One region of the Ureibacillus thermosphaericus genome, then DNA from elsewhere that is predicted to be linked to it. Evidence: a T-box and tRNA genes for the amino acid it is inferred to sense, from the RefSeq annotation. Region 1 holds a T-box; the other holds one or more tRNA genes.
The links. The T-box of region 1 lies ahead of serS (serine--tRNA ligase). A T-box ahead of a tRNA ligase gene usually reads a tRNA of that ligase, here a tRNA-Ser.

Region 1 (4,609 bases):
CATCGGTAATAAAAGCTCAGTTCCAGAGCTAATAACGATTTGCTCAGGTTTGCAATGGATACCTCTCGATTGAAATAAATAATTGGCAATTTCCTTTCGTAACTCTACTTCTCCTTGGGGTTCACCCATTTGTAATAACTCTTTTGAAGTAATATCAAATATATCTTTTACATACTTTCTCCATACAACAAAAGGGAAGGATTCTTCATCAACTTTACCAGGATGAAAATCATATCGATATTGTTTTTGTTCTTTTTGGGGAATTTCGATTGTCGTTTGTTTTTTTTCTACGTAAGGCAGTTCATCAATTTCTTCAACAAAATAACCTACACGGGGAATAGATGTAATATATCCTTCCGCTAATAATTGAGAATATGCAATTTCAATGGTAGTTTGACTAATATTTAAAAACCCCGCTAATTTTCGCTTAGATGGCAATTTCGTTCCTACTTCAATTTGTTTTTGAATAATTGCATTTTTTATGCCGCTGTAGAGTTGTTCATACAAAGGTTTAGCATTTTCTTTTTCCAATTGGAAGATCAGCATGTCCATCGTATATACCTCCAACTGACCATATAACTTTTTATAATTTTGGAACTTTTTATATTGTCAAAAATCATTATACTAAAAATCAACAAATAATAGGAGGTAATAATATGGAAAATTTTAAAGAAATTAACATCCCCAGAGGCGGCGTAATCATGGATGTTGTGAATGCTGAGCAAGCAAAAATTGCAGAAGCGGCAGGTGCTGTTGCGGTAATGGCATTAGAAAAAGTTCCATCAGATATACGAAAAGAAGGCGGAGTAGCTAGGATGGCTGATCTTCGCATTATTGAGGAAGTAAAGAATGCCATATCCATTCCGGTGATGGCAAAAGTAAGAATTGGCCATATTGTGGAGGCACGTATTTTAGAATCAATAGGTGTAGATATGATTGATGAAAGTGAAGTATTAACACCAGCGGATGATGAATTCCATTTGTTAAAAAAGGAGTTTAACGTACCTTTTGTTTGTGGGTGTCGCGATTTAGGAGAAGCAGCGAGGAGAATTGGAGAAGGGGCAGTCATGTTGCGTACGAAGGGTGAAGCTGGCACAGGAAATATTGTGGAGGCTGTACGCCATATTCGCAAAGTAAATGCCCAAATTCGTCAAGTTGTCAACATGAGTAATGATGAATTAATGGTTGAAGCAAAAAAATTAGGTGCCCCTTATGAGTTGTTGCTAAAAATTAAAGAATTAGGCCGATTACCGGTATTAAATTATGCAGCAGGTGGAGTGGCAACACCGGCAGATGCCGCTTTAATGATGGAATTAGGTGCAGACGGCGTGTTTGTCGGTTCCGGTATATTCAAATCGGAAAATCCGGAAAAGTTTGCAAGAGCTATTGTTGAAGCGACAAAAAATTATAATGATTACCCACTTATAGCTGAACTTTCAAAGGATTTAGGTAATCCTATGAAAGGCATTGATATTGCGACCCTTTCGAAAGAAGAACTTTTGCAAGTTAGATAAAATTTGTTAAAAGAAAGATAATAAAGTCTTTTCTTGCAAAATTGAATGGGATATAGTACGCTATGGTTAAAATCGATTAGCGATAATGCGATGATTGGAAGTAGTAACAAGTCAGTTTTTTTTAGAGAGTCAGCGGTTGGTGGAAGCTGATAAAAACCCTTGTGAATCCGTCCATGAGTTGCCCAGCTGAAATGTTTAGTAGGATTGGGTCGGTTGAAAAGCCGTTATGAAATAAGAGGATTAAACATTTTGTTTAATCAACTAGGGTGGCAACGCGGGTAGCTCTCGTCCCTTTTGGGATTGAGAGCTTTTTATATGGAAAATTTCATAATAAGTTTGGAGGAATAAACATGCTAGATATTAAACGTGTCCGTGACAACTTTGAAGAAGTAAAAAAAATCCTGTTAACACGCAACGAAGATTTAGGAAATATTGATGAATTTGAAACTCTTGATTCAAAACGCCGTGAATTAATTGCAAAAGCGGAAGAATTAAAAGCAGAGCGCAATAAAGTATCAGAGCAGATTGCTGTGATGAAACGCAATAAAGAAAATGCTGATGAATTGATCGTTCGCATGCGTCAAGTGGGAGAAGAAATTAAACAGTTGGATGCAGAGCTTCAGGAAATTGAGGAAAAGTTCAAAGATATGATGATGCGTTTGCCAAATATTCCTCATGAATCTGTTCCAATTGGTGAGAGCGAAGATGATAATGTTGTGGAATATACTTGGGGAGAAGTGCCGGAGTTCCAGTTTGAAGTTAAACCACACTGGGATTTAGCTACAGATTTAGGCATCATCGATTTTGAAAGAGCTGCAAAAGTAACGGGAAGCCGTTTTGTATTTTACCGCGGCTTAGGTGCAAGACTTGAGCGAGCACTGATGAATTTTATGATGGATTTGCATGTGGAAGAGCATGGGTATGAGGAAATGCTCCCTCCAGTCATTGTCAATCGAGACAGTTTATTAGGAACTGGACAATTACCAAAATTTGAAGAGGATGTATTTAAACTTGTCGATACTGACTATTTCATGATTCCGACTGCTGAAGTGCCAGTAACGAATTTCTATCGGGATGAAATATTAAGCGTTGATATGTTGCCTAAAGCGTTTGCTGCCTATAGTGCATGTTTCCGTTCAGAAGCAGGATCTGCGGGTCGAGATACACGCGGATTAATCCGCCAACATCAATTCAATAAAGTAGAGCTTGTCCGCTTTGTTAAACCGGAAGAATCTTATGAACAATTAGAGTTATTAACAAGCCATGCAGAAAAAGTACTTCAATTATTAAACTTGCCTTATCAACGTGTGAAAATGTGTACTGCTGATTTAGGCTTCACTGCTGCTAAAAAATACGATTTAGAAGTATGGATGCCATCACAAAATAAATATCGTGAAATTTCATCTTGCTCAAACTTTGAAGATTTCCAAGCGAGACGTGCAAATATCCGCTTCCGTCGTGAACAAGGAGCAAAACCAGAATACGTTCACACATTAAATGGTTCAGGACTTGCTATTGGTCGTACAGTTGCTGCCATTTTAGAAAATTATCAAAAAGAAGATGGAAGTGTCATTATTCCTGAAGTATTAAGACCATATATGGGTGGAAAAGAAATGATGACACCACCTAAAAAATAAAAGTAATAAAAAGAAGCATACCGAGTAAAAGGTATGCTTTTTTCTTTTTGCTAGAATGCATTTCCGTTTTCTTAATATTCCTAATGATTTAATTAAATGGAAAATTTATATTGAATAAATGAATTCGGAATAATATAATTTTTTAAACAAGTATAAATATTGATAAAAATCAATATTTATTTTTTACTATTTTGTTATTTTAAATATTGGGAGGAGGAAATACCTATATAAAAATTATTAAACTGACATCTTTTTGAAACTTTTTTATCAGGGGGTATGTTTGTTTTGTTTAAGAAATTGACAATTAAACGAAAGTTGTTGATTATTTCTACTGCTTTGTTGCTCATTCCTTTAGTTGTAGTAAGCTTCATAAATTTCATGCAAACTGAAGAAAGTTTGAATGATTTAGGGAAAAACAATTTGAGCAACAGTGTTGAAATGACGTTAGAAATGATTAATAGTTTATCGAAATATGTTGATAGAGGGGAAATTTCATTAGAGGATGCGCAGGAAAAAGTAAAAGAAGCAATTTTAGGAAGCAAGAATGAGGAAGGATTACGACCAATCAATAAAAATATCGATATAGGAGAACATGGTTACTTATTTATCGTCGATGAAAAGGGAACTATGCTTGCGCACCCAACAAAAGAAGGCGAAAATAGTTGGGATGATGAAGATACAAAAGGATTAAAATTCATACAAGAAATTATCAAAGTGGGACAATCAGGTGGAGGATTTGTTTATTATGATTATCCATTAATCGGAAATGAAAATCAGATTGAAGAAAAAGTAGCTTATTCAAAAGTGGATTCAAACTGGGGATGGATAATTGGTGCAAGTACATACATGATGGATTTTAATAAGCCTGCAAATAATATTTTAAAAGTGAATTTGTTTACGTTGTTGATAGCAGTAATCATAGGTTTAATTGTTATATGGGTATTTACAAATAGCATATCAAAGCCTATTCAAATGGTTATGGAAAGAATGAATTTACTTTCTCGAGCAGATTTAAGCCCTGAGCCGTTAAGGATTAAATCGAAGGATGAAACTGGCCAATTAGCTTTGGCAATGAATGATATGCAAGATAAGTTGAAGAATATTCTGCAAGAAATTGCGAAAAACTCGGAAATTGTCTCAAGTAGTAGCGAAGAATTAACGCAGGCTGCAAATGAGGTAAAACTGGGTGCAAATCAAATTGTCGTGACAATGGAGGAACTTGCTCAAGGTTCCGAAAAACAAGCAGATAATGCAAGCAACTTATCTTCCATAGCAACGAACTTTGTAGCGACTTCTCAAGAGGCAAACGAGCACGGAGAACGTGTTCAGCAAAGAGCAAAAGAAATATTGGCATTAACAAATGACGGAAGCCGTTTGATGGAATCTTCCGCTAAACAAATGCAAACAATCGATTACATTGTTCGTGATTCAGTCGGTAAAGTGAATGAACTTCATACC
Region 2 (4,609 bases), 1.2 Mb from region 1:
AATTTTTGTTCTACCGAAACGATCAAAAAAGTAAAAGCGAAAGTCTTTCATGGGACGTTAACGTATCAACCAAAAGCTTGTTATGCTTGTGGACATGTCTTTGATGATCAAATCATTAAACACGGTTTTAAAACGTCTCTCATTAAAATGCCTAGCATTTCAGGTTTTCATACCTACTTAAAATTGCGTAAACAGCGTTATTTCTGTAAACATTGTCATTCCACGTTTACTTTAAAAACGAGCGTCGTGGCTAAAAACTGTTGTATTTCCAACAATACCAAAGTATCAATTGCTTTAAACGCCAAAGATAAAATATCCGAAAAAGATATTGCAATGAAACATAATGTTTCTCATGCCACTGTCAGTAGAGTCATTGACAGCTTTTATAGCTACTATCAGCCGAATTATCACTATCTTCCAAAGCATTTGTGTTTTGACGAGTTTAAATCAGTGAAATCCGCAGCTGGAGCGATGTCCTTTATTTTCTGCGACTCTGAAACGGGGGAGATTGTGGATATCGTGGAGGACCGGAGATTACATGTCCTTAAAGAGTATTTCTTACGGTATTCCAAGAAGGCGAGAGATGCGGTAAAAACGATTGTCATCGATATGTACAGCCCTTATATTTCCTTAATCCAAGAAGTTTTCCCTAAAGCGGAAATCGTACTCGACAAATTCCATATCCTCCAACTATTTAGCAGAGCTTTAAACAAAACGCGCATCAACGTCATGAATCGGGATAAAAAGAATTACAATAAATTGAAAAAATACTGGAAGCTCCTTCTGAAAGATCAAACAAAACTCGATTATAAAAACTACAAATATCATCACTGCTTTAAAAAGCTCATGTGTGAGGTGGATATTCTACACTACATCATTAATCTGGATTCTGAATTAAAGGCGTCCTATGAGTTATACCAATACGTTCGACATTGCATCAAAACCAAAGACTTTGAGCTCTTGAAGAAAACCTTGGCGAATAAACGGAACAGCGTTTCCAGCTATATGAAAACCGCCATCAAGACAATCAACAAATACATAAATTACGTGGAGAATACGCTAAAGTACGATTATAATAACGGCATTTTAGAGGGGATTAATAACAAAATCAAAGTGATTAAACGCATTTCTTTCGGTTATCGATCCTTCTATCACTTTAGAAACCGAATATTCATTACCCAAAACTTAGCGAAAATAAAAACAGCTTAGGGGAACCTCGAATTTCCCCTAAGCCATCCGATTACATATTACCAAATAATGTCACTAAAATTTATTCACCAACACCATTTGACAAAAAGCCGGTTTTTTTATGACCCCTACGGGATTCGAACCCGTGTTACCGCCGTGAAAGGGCGGTGTCTTAACCACTTGACCAAGGGGCCACAGCTATGTATGGCGGAGAAGGAGGGATTTGAACCCTCGCGCCGGGTTACCCCGACCTACACCCTTAGCAGGGGCGCCTCTTCAGCCTCTTGAGTACTTCTCCTTATGGCTCCGAAGGTAGGATTCGAACCTACGACCAATCGGTTAACAGCCGATTGCTCTACCACTGAGCTACTTCGGAATATATGGTGGGCCTAAATGGACTTGAACCATCGACCTCACGCTTATCAGGCGTGCGCTCTAACCAGCTGAGCTATAGGCCCATTGGAGCGGGTGATGGGAATCGAACCCACGACATCAGCTTGGAAGGCTGAGGTTTTACCATTAAACTACACCCGCATCAAGTGGGTCGGGACGGAATCGAACCGCCGACACTTTGATCTTCAGTCAAATGCTCTACCAACTGAGCTACCGACCCGTATTTATGGCGGTCCCGACGGGACTCGAACCCGCGATCTCCTGCGTGACAGGCAGGCATGTTAACCGCTACACCACGGGACCACTTTGGTTGCGGGGGCAGGATTTGAACCTGCGACCTCCGGGTTATGAGCCCGACGAGCTACCAGACTGCTCTACCCCGCGATAATAATTATTTTATATTATGGTGGAGGAAGAGGGATTCGAACCCCCGCGCGGTTTGACCCGCCTGTCGGTTTTCAAGACCGATCCCTTCAGCCAGACTTGGGTATTCCTCCATTTGTTTCTTATCTATCTTTTCAACCTTTGGTGGACCTTGCAGGACTCGAACCTGCGACCGGACGGTTATGAGCCGTCTGCTCTAACCAACTGAGCTAAAGGTCCTTAAGATGGCGGTGGAGGGGATCGAACCCCCGACCTCACGGGTATGAACCGTACGCTCTAGCCAGCTGAGCTACACCGCCGTCAATTGTTATTCATTTATAATTTGGTGGAGCATAGCGGGATCGAACCGCTGACCTCCTGCGTGCAAGGCAGGCGCTCTCCCAGCTGAGCTAATGCCCCGTAGTTCCTGCTGGTCGGGAAGACAGGATTCGAACCTGCGACCCCTTGGTCCCAAACCAAGTGCTCTACCAAGCTGAGCTACTTCCCGGTTCACTTTTTTTGGCGCGCCAGGCAGGAGTCGAACCCACAACCTTCTGATCCGTAGTCAGACGCTCTATCCAATTGAGCTACTGGCGCTAACTTCTATTTTACATGGTGCCGAGGACCGGAGTCGAACCGGTACGGTAGTCACCTACCGCAGGATTTTAAGTCCTGTGCGTCTGCCAATTCCGCCACCCCGGCATTATTGGAGCGGAAGACGGGGTTCGAACCCGCGACCCCCACCTTGGCAAGGTGGTGTTCTACCACTGAACTACTTCCGCAATTTTTCTAAATGGTGCGGGTGAAGGGAGTCGAACCCCCACGCCGTAAGGCGCTAGATCCTAAGTCTAGTGCGTCTGCCAATTCCGCCACACCCGCAAATGTTTATTGATGAGCCATGAAGGACTCGAACCTTCGACCCTCTGATTAAAAGTCAGATGCTCTACCACTGAGCTAATGGCTCATGATGGTGCCGGCGAAAGGAATCGAACCCTCAACCTACTGATTACAAGTCAGTTGCTCTGCCAATTGAGCTACGCCGGCATATATCATGGTGGAGGATGACGGGATCGAACCGCCGACCCCCTGCTTGTAAGGCAGGTGCTCTCCCAGCTGAGCTAATCCTCCATATCAAGCCTAGCAACGTCCTACTCTCACAAGGGGAAGCCCCTTACTACCATCGGCGCTAAAGAGCTTAACTTCCGTGTTCGGTATGGGAACGGGTGTATCCTCTTTGCCATCGTCACTAGACTTATTAAGGACAAGAATTATTTTATCATATTCAATCTCTTTTTCAAGAGATTTTTTTATTTTTTTTATTATTTTTATGACCCCTACGGGATTCGAACCCGTGTTACCGCCGTGAAAGGGCGGTGTCTTAACCACTTGACCAAGGGGCCACGGCTATGTATGGCGGAGAAGGAGGGATTTGAACCCTCGCGCCGGGTTACCCCGACCTACACCCTTAGCAGGGGCGCCTCTTCAGCCTCTTGAGTACTTCTCCTTATGGCTCCGAAGGTAGGATTCGAACCTACGACCAATCGGTTAACAGCCGATTGCTCTACCACTGAGCTACTTCGGAATATATGGTGGGCCTAAATGGACTTGAACCATCGACCTCACGCTTATCAGGCGTGCGCTCTAACCAGCTGAGCTATAGGCCCATTGGAGCGGGTGATGGGAATCGAACCCACGACATCAGCTTGGAAGGCTGAGGTTTTACCATTAAACTACACCCGCATCAAGTGGGTCGGGACGGAATCGAACCGCCGACACTTTGATCTTCAGTCAAATGCTCTACCAACTGAGCTACCGACCCGTATTTATGGCGGTCCCGACGGGACTCGAACCCGCGATCTCCTGCGTGACAGGCAGGCATGTTAACCGCTACACCACGGGACCACTTTGGTTGCGGGGGCAGGATTTGAACCTGCGACCTCCGGGTTATGAGCCCGACGAGCTACCAGAATGCTCTACCCCGCGATAATAATTATTTTATGTTATGGTGGAGGAAGAGGGATTCGAACCCCCGCGCGGTTTGACCCGCCTGTCGGTTTTCAAGACCGATCCCTTCAGCCAGACTTGGGTATTCCTCCATTTGTTTCTTATCTATCTTTTCAACCTTTGGTGGACCTTGCAGGACTCGAACCTGCGACCGGACGGTTATGAGCCGTCTGCTCTAACCAACTGAGCTAAAGGTCCTTAAGATGGCGGTGGAGGGGATCGAACCCCCGACCTCACGGGTATGAACCGTACGCTCTAGCCAGCTGAGCTACACCGCCGTCAATTGTTATTCATTTATAATTTGGTGGAGCATAGCGGGATCGAACCGCTGACCTCCTGCGTGCAAGGCAGGCGCTCTCCCAGCTGAGCTAATGCCCCGTAGTTCCTGCTGGTCGGGAAGACAGGATTCGAACCTGCGACCCCTTGGTCCCAAACCAAGTGCTCTACCAAGCTGAGCTACTTCCCGGTTCACTTTTTTTGGCGCGCCAGGCAGGAGTCGAACCCACAACCTTCTGATCCGTAGTCAGACGCTCTATCCAATTGAGCTACTGGCGCTAACTTCTATTTTACATGGTGCCGAGGACCGGAGTCGAACCGGTACGGTAGTCACCTACCGCAGGATTTTAAGTCCTGTGCGTCTGCCAATTCCGCCACCCCGGCA

Region 2: it encodes a tRNA-Ser, which carries the amino acid that the T-box ahead of serS (serine--tRNA ligase) is inferred to sense. The anticodon was not compared.

The regions. Positions count from the first base shown of each region.
Region 1 covers NZ_AP018335.1:563,460-568,068, reverse strand. The annotation lists gene pdxR (MocR-like pyridoxine biosynthesis transcription factor PdxR) at 1-552, opposite strand, end outside; gene pdxS (pyridoxal 5'-phosphate synthase lyase subunit PdxS) at 657-1,514, shown strand; T-box leader at 1,596-1,810, shown strand; gene serS (serine--tRNA ligase) at 1,865-3,151, shown strand; gene UtA1_RS02685 (methyl-accepting chemotaxis protein) at 3,428-4,609, shown strand, end outside.
Region 2 covers NZ_AP018335.1:2,854,647-2,859,255, forward strand. The annotation lists gene UtA1_RS13680 (ISL3 family transposase) at 1-1,209, shown strand, start outside; tRNA gene UtA1_RS13685 (tRNA-Glu) at 1,311-1,382, opposite strand; tRNA gene UtA1_RS13690 (tRNA-Ser) at 1,394-1,486, opposite strand; tRNA gene UtA1_RS13695 (tRNA-Asn) at 1,490-1,564, opposite strand; tRNA gene UtA1_RS13700 (tRNA-Ile) at 1,570-1,646, opposite strand; tRNA gene UtA1_RS13705 (tRNA-Gly) at 1,649-1,722, opposite strand; tRNA gene UtA1_RS13710 (tRNA-Phe) at 1,729-1,801, opposite strand; tRNA gene UtA1_RS13715 (tRNA-Asp) at 1,809-1,884, opposite strand; tRNA gene UtA1_RS13720 (tRNA-Met) at 1,889-1,965, opposite strand; tRNA gene UtA1_RS13725 (tRNA-Ser) at 1,986-2,078, opposite strand; tRNA gene UtA1_RS13730 (tRNA-Ile) at 2,108-2,184, opposite strand; tRNA gene UtA1_RS13735 (tRNA-Met) at 2,191-2,264, opposite strand; tRNA gene UtA1_RS13740 (tRNA-Ala) at 2,289-2,364, opposite strand; tRNA gene UtA1_RS13745 (tRNA-Pro) at 2,376-2,452, opposite strand; tRNA gene UtA1_RS13750 (tRNA-Arg) at 2,465-2,541, opposite strand; tRNA gene UtA1_RS13755 (tRNA-Leu) at 2,558-2,646, opposite strand; tRNA gene UtA1_RS13760 (tRNA-Gly) at 2,652-2,726, opposite strand; tRNA gene UtA1_RS13765 (tRNA-Leu) at 2,739-2,823, opposite strand; tRNA gene UtA1_RS13770 (tRNA-Lys) at 2,837-2,908, opposite strand; tRNA gene UtA1_RS13775 (tRNA-Thr) at 2,913-2,988, opposite strand; tRNA gene UtA1_RS13780 (tRNA-Val) at 2,997-3,072, opposite strand; rRNA gene rrf (5S ribosomal RNA) at 3,080-3,195, opposite strand; tRNA gene UtA1_RS13790 (tRNA-Glu) at 3,273-3,344, opposite strand; tRNA gene UtA1_RS13795 (tRNA-Ser) at 3,356-3,448, opposite strand; tRNA gene UtA1_RS13800 (tRNA-Asn) at 3,452-3,526, opposite strand; tRNA gene UtA1_RS13805 (tRNA-Ile) at 3,532-3,608, opposite strand; tRNA gene UtA1_RS13810 (tRNA-Gly) at 3,611-3,684, opposite strand; tRNA gene UtA1_RS13815 (tRNA-Phe) at 3,691-3,763, opposite strand; tRNA gene UtA1_RS13820 (tRNA-Asp) at 3,771-3,846, opposite strand; tRNA gene UtA1_RS13825 (tRNA-Met) at 3,851-3,927, opposite strand; tRNA gene UtA1_RS13830 (tRNA-Ser) at 3,948-4,040, opposite strand; tRNA gene UtA1_RS13835 (tRNA-Ile) at 4,070-4,146, opposite strand; tRNA gene UtA1_RS13840 (tRNA-Met) at 4,153-4,226, opposite strand; tRNA gene UtA1_RS13845 (tRNA-Ala) at 4,251-4,326, opposite strand; tRNA gene UtA1_RS13850 (tRNA-Pro) at 4,338-4,414, opposite strand; tRNA gene UtA1_RS13855 (tRNA-Arg) at 4,427-4,503, opposite strand; tRNA gene UtA1_RS13860 (tRNA-Leu) at 4,520-4,608, opposite strand.